DNA from 2 places in the Vibrio kasasachensis genome. Region 2 is predicted to be linked to the other one. Evidence: riboswitches for the same ligand, from Rfam matches in the RefSeq annotation. Region 2 holds a riboswitch; the other holds the start of a gene.
What was found. Region 2 has a riboswitch for cyclic di-GMP ahead of L4C38_RS14405 (calcium-binding protein). Riboswitches for the same ligand answer to the same signal wherever they lie in the genome.
Positions count from the first base shown of each region.

Region 1 (3,138 bases), on a different contig from region 2:
TCGTAACCGAAAACGATAAAAAATATGAATCAAGTGCAAACCGCTGTAAAAAAGCGGTTTTTGTATTTCTAATACTTCCTGCCAATTTATTCAAGAATGTGAATAGCTAGGTGGCAACTATAAATAGGATCACACCTTATGGCCACTATAAAAGATGTTGCGCGTCTCGCGGGCGTTTCAACAACAACAGTCTCGCACGTAATTAACAAAACTCGCTTTGTTGCAGAAACAACTCAAGAACGTGTAATGGAAGCAGTACAAGAGCTAAACTACGCTCCTAGTGCCGTAGCTCGTAGTTTGAAATGTAACAGCACGCGCACCATTGGTATGCTGGTTACTCAATCTACAAACTTATTCTTTTCTGAAGTGATTGATGGTGTAGAAAGCTACTGTTATCGCCAAGGTTATACCTTAATTCTGTGCAATACCGGTGGTATCTACGAGAAACAACGTGACTATGTCCGTATGTTGGCTGAAAAGCGTGTCGATGGTATTTTAGTTATGTGTTCAGATTTCACTGAAGAATTGAGTGAGATGCTTAATCGTCACAAAGATATTCCAAAAGTGGTCATGGATTGGGGTCCTGAAAGTTCGCAAGCCGACAAAATCATCGACAACTCAGAAGAAGGTGGTTACCTCGCAACGAAGTACCTAATTAAACATGGTCACACCGATATTGCCTGTTTAAGTGGTCACTTTGAGAAAGCTGCATGTCAGGAACGTATTCAAGGCTTCAAGCGTGCTATGGCAGAAGCTAACTTACCCGTGGACGAAGATTGGATTCTAGAAGGCAACTTCGAATGTGACACAGCTGTGCTAGCTGCGGACAAAATCGTTGCTATGGATAAGCGCCCTACCGCAATTTTCTGCTTCAATGATACGATGGCACTTGGTTTAATGAGCCGCCTACAGCAAAATGGCATCCGTGTTCCTGAAGATATGTCTGTCATTGGTTACGATAACATTGAACTGGCTGAGTACTTCTCTCCGCCATTAACTACAGTTCACCAACCAAAACGTCGTGTCGGTAAAAATGCGTTTGAAATCTTACTTGAGCGAATTAAAGATAAAGAACACGACAAACGAATATTTGAAATGCATCCAGAAATCGTTGAACGCTCTACAGTAGCTAAAATAAACTAAGCTAATGATTCCTATAACAATAGCTGATGGTCATCACATCAGCTATTGCTTTTCACATTCAACTTAATTCTTGCATTAGGATCACAAATATCTCATAGTGTTGTAATACTTCTATGTCGAAGTATCTTAATCTTTAGCAAAGCAAATTAAGTCACGCACAGGGCAAACCATTCTGAAAAGATGGGACGCAAAGCCACCGGCCTAAACATTATGTATGGCAGCGGGGTTACCGATGGTAGAAATGCACTCGTTAACGGATTACTCTCCTGATTTCTGCATTAGCTGCTATTCTCTCGGACCTGATTTGGTGGCGTATTATTATACACATACACCGAGAAAGTACTGAATGGATAAACCAATACTTAAAGACTCAATGAGGCTATTTCAGCCACTAGGTCGTATTAAATCTCGCTCTATGTTTGGTGGGTTTGGGATCTTCGCAGACGAAACAATGTTTGCGCTAGTTGTACACGACAAACTTCATATTCGTGCCGACAACACACTCACTAAGCAGTTTAAACAACAAGGTCTAGAGCCGTACGTGTATCACAAGCGTGGGTTCCCTGTTGTGACCAAATACTTTGCTTTAAGTGAAGAATGGCAGGACGATTGTGACCAAACACTGCAAGTTGCTCGTGAAGCGCTTGTTAAAGCACAAAGCGAAAAGTCTACTCAAGCTGAAGCCAAACCAACTCGCATCAAGGATTTACCCAATTTACGACTGGCGACAGAACGAATGCTTAAGAAAGTCGGTATCGACAACGTTAAGCAACTCGAACAAACTGGCTCTCTTGAAGCTTACAAGGCTATTCGAGAGTCACACGTTAGTGAAATAAGCCTTGAGCTATTGTGGTCGCTTGAAGGTGCAATAAAAGGAACACACTGGTCAGTGGTTCCGCAATCTCGTCGGGATGAATTACTTTCAAGGTTGCATAACTAAACTCTAAGCCAGCGATAATCGCTGGTTTTTTTTTGAAAGTTTTCGTTGGCTTTACGGTTCTTATTCAACAAGATAGTAAATGAACATCAAGTTCAGGAGAAAAAAATGAATAAGAAGCTTGTTATCGGAGTATTTCTCGTCGCGTTAATTGCCCTGCTGATCACGCAATTTGGTGATCAACTTACGCTGACTAATGCCAAAGCCCAACAAGCTGCACTGAGTGCATTTATCGAACAGAACTTCGTACTCGCAGCCCTGAGCTACTTTTTTGCCTATGTTGCAATCGCCGCATTTTCTATTCCTGGCGCGGCGGTTGTCACCTTACTTGGCGCTGCTCTATTTGGTTTTTGGAGCAGCCTACTGCTCGTTTCATTTGCTAGTACATTAGGTGCAACAATTGCTTTCCTAAGCAGCCGTTTCCTACTTCGTGATTGGGTACAAAGCAAATTTGGTGATAAGTTGAACTCGATAAACCAAGGCGTTGCAAAAGATGGCGCATTCTATCTATTTTCGTTACGCCTTATTCCTGTATTCCCATTCTTCTTAATCAATCTATTAATGGGGCTAACGCCAATATCAACAGCGCGGTTTTATCTTGTCAGCCAAATTGGCATGCTGCCTGGTACGGCGGTTTACCTCAATGCAGGTACACAATTGGCACAAATTGACAGCCTATCCGGTATCGTTTCACCTTCTGTACTCATTTCATTTGCACTACTTGGATTATTCCCAATTGTCGCTAAATGGTTGATGACAAAATTCAAGCGTTCACCGCAATCTCAAAATGATGCACAAAATGGAGAAGCGTCTTGAAGATATACAGCGCGAACAATCCTCCTCAAGCTCACATCGTCTGTGAGCTTTTACGTTCATACGACATCAAGTGTGAGGTGCGCGGTGAAGGCATTTTTGGCTTACAAGGAGAGGTGCCATTTGGTGAAGCGAGCGCACCACACGTATGGCTATTGGAGGAAGGCAAAAAACAACAAGCGATGCACTTGATTGAGCAGTTTGAACAACCACACACCGAGCAATCTTGGCGATGCCCAGTGTGC
Region 1 is NZ_JAKJTB010000015.1:101,130-104,267, reverse strand. It holds gene purR (HTH-type transcriptional repressor PurR) at 139-1,143, shown strand; cyclic di-GMP riboswitch class I at 1,295-1,377, shown strand; gene L4C38_RS13225 (TfoX/Sxy family DNA transformation protein) at 1,490-2,083, shown strand; gene L4C38_RS13220 (TVP38/TMEM64 family protein) at 2,189-2,896, shown strand; gene L4C38_RS13215 (putative signal transducing protein) at 2,893-3,138, shown strand, end outside.
Region 1: it holds a riboswitch for cyclic di-GMP, as region 2 does, so the genes downstream of both, L4C38_RS13225 (TfoX/Sxy family DNA transformation protein) here and L4C38_RS14405 (calcium-binding protein) in region 2, are expected to answer to the same signal.

Region 2 (3,138 bases):
GCCGGATTCTTGGTTGCCTTCTACACCGATGCTACCGTCCGCGGTGCTGATTTCCCCTGATTTTATTGAAGGGTTATAAGCGCGCGCCGCACTCAAATCAAGCGAGCTTCCATCTTCAAATGCATATCGGTCATCGCCGAAAAGGATATCATCACCGATACCACCTAATAGCACGTCGTTATCGTTACCGCCGAAGAGGGTATCGTCATTGCTCGTACCGTCAGCTTCTAGTGTAAGATACTCTACTTCGCCAACCAAAAAGTCACTTGAATCCAGTCGGTCACGTCCTTTATCGAAGTGACCAATAGCAGCAGAGAATTGAATCTCATCAAATGCGACAAAGCCTACATCGTCTGGTTCAATGACAAATTCACCGTTTGAACGACCATTGCCTTCTTGCAGAACTTTTAGATTATCTTTTGCAGGATCCAATCCATAAGCGTCTAGAGTGGCTTGGTCGAATTCTTCAACGGTAAAGTAACCGTGTTCGACAACGATGCCATCACGCAATACCGTCCATACGCCTACTTCATTGATCTCTTTGACATATGAGCCTTCGGCTTTACCTTCATCTTTAAACAGTCGACCAATAGAAACTTTCGCCGCGTAGCTGTTCTCTTCTAAAGAAACAGAAAAAACTTCAGATGCTCCAGCTCGATCGCCTTTGCTTCCGTCATCGTCAAAACTGTAACCAATCTGACCACCTCGACCACTTTCTTCATTACCTAGCACGCCATACGCGCCATGTTTTTCATACAAGGCTGCTTCTGTACCATCAGGGTTATACACTTTGGCTAAACTAAGATCTGCTGCTGTCGCATCGCTAAAATCGATAATCGCTTGACCAGCATGATCGTAAGTGACGTGACGTCCGAAATCGTCGCCGATTAAGACATCATTGCCACTGTTACCAAAAACGACATCATCACCTTCACCGGCATTGACAATGTCATTGCCTTCACCGGCATGAACTTCAAATTCTTCGGAATTAAGTAGTATTAGATCATTGCCGTCGCCACTGTTAACAACATTATCTACCGCATCATGCTGTGAAATAGGGTTGTAGCTTTTTCCATAGAGCTCGACAGATGGTGCGCCAGTTTCTACTGGTTCTCTATCTATTAAGTCGACTCGGTTTTCAATTTGTTCAGTTTTTACGTGCTTAGACGTCATGAAGGTTTCCTCTATCAATCTGATGATTAATGTGAGGCAGCTCAGCCATCTCAATATTTTGAGATCTGCAGCTTTCCGTCCTTACCTCGCGATAAGTTTGGCTTTTTCACTCTGTTATGAATTTGAGACCGGAATTGGTACTTAAAGGGCTTTGGTCTCAGTTATGCCCTATACCCAAGTCACCTCAAGATGCTTAGTTCAGCGAGAGTTGTTAGGTTTGCAGGCAAGGCGTCGATTTGCAAATCTAGTCGCTCTAAATTAAGAATCGATAACGTAATCTGCGAACCTAACAAACTCGCCCTTCGGGAGCCTGTCACTGGAACCATTTTTTCGTCAAACAACTCGGAAATAGATGGCTATTCCACGTCGTTATTTTCCTTAAACTGGTACCAGTGACAAGGCTCTGAATCCTGCATCTTGAAGTCACTTGGGTATAAACTAAATTTCTCTCATTGCTTTGTATGTACTAACCGAAAGTGGATTAAGTAAATAGTCCAACGGAGTTTGCTTATTGAGCAAAATCATGACTTCAGCTGGCATTCCGGGATGTAATGTGACCTGTTTCAGACGCGCCAGATCTTCTTGATTGAGTTTGATTTGCGCTAAGTACGCTGATGATCCGGAAGCTTGATCTGTAATGCGGTCTGCCGAAATATGTACTAGTTTCCCTCTAACTGGCGGGGTGCGCCTGAAGTTGTATGCTGTTAAGCGAACTTCTGTATCGAGCCCAATATGCACTACATCAATATCTTCTGGTTGCACAAGCGCTTCAACTACGAGCTGATCTTGTTGGGGCACAATTTCCATGATTTTTTCGCCAGCGCTGATCACTGATTGTTTAGAGAAAATCGCTAAGCCAACCACCACGCCTGATTGAGGGGCGCGTATCTCAATCCGTGTTAGAACTTGTTGTGCTTCGATCATGGCTTCGTCAGTTTCACGAATCGATTTTTCGAGTTGTTGTATTTCTTCACCAAGCTGCTTGGCATAATCGAAATCGGCGTTGCTGTCTTGTAGTTCAGCTTCTGAAATTGAGCGATGTGCGCGATGAATTTTTGACTCGAGTTCAGCCAAATTACCGTTTAACTTGGTGTACTCTCGTTTCAAATCAAGCATTTTAGACTTCGATGTGTTGCCTGTTTTCAACAAGGTTTCATGCATCTCTAATTGCTCGGTTAAATAAACCAGAGCTTGTTGGTCTGCTTGATAACGTTTTTTTAACCCTTGCAAATCAAGGTGTGCTTGCGCCGTTTTACCATCCAAAACTTTATCTTCACCATCACGCAGAGAGCGACGTTTCGTGAATAGTTGATTTTGCGTCTCTAGAACATTTTGTACGTGGGTATCAGATTCAAATTCAAGTAAATGTTTATCAAAAGAGATGCTTTTCTTCCCGAGTAATTCTGCGTGAAGTCGATTCAGGCGTGCAGTTTCACTTTGCCATTTTGCTCTTAACCCAAATAGTTGTGCTTGTGCTCTAGAGGAATTTAGAGTGATAAGTAATTGACCTTGTTCAACAAATTGACCGTCGGCAACATGAATGCTTTCAACGATGCCACCTTCTAAATGTTGGATTGGCTTTCTTTTTGATTCGACGATAATGACACCGGGCGCAATAGCGGCACTGCTAAGTTTTGCCACCGATGCCCATATGAGAAAGACTCCGAACATTAATAGCACACTACCGAAGGCAAGTTTCAGAGCTAAGCCAGTAGCGAAAGAGAGATGGCGCTTATCATGGTAATGAATACCTTGTTCATCTATAGAGTGGAACTGCCTATCTGCCATTGGATGCCGCCTGTTTTATATTGTGTACTTTTACTGCTTGATCCGCTTTATAAGCGGTGATGATTTCACCATTTTCGAGTTGAACAACCCAATCAACGTGTGCAATCAGCTCTTTATTGTGTGAAACCATGACCACTGCAACCTTGTCTTTACGGAGTTGTTCAAGTAGAGCCTGCA
Region 2 is NZ_JAKJTB010000017.1:32,213-35,350, forward strand. It holds gene L4C38_RS14405 (calcium-binding protein) at 1-1,173, opposite strand, end outside; cyclic di-GMP riboswitch class I at 1,206-1,285, opposite strand; gene L4C38_RS14410 (HlyD family type I secretion periplasmic adaptor subunit) at 1,612-2,961, opposite strand; gene L4C38_RS14415 (type I secretion system permease/ATPase) at 2,951-3,138, opposite strand, start outside.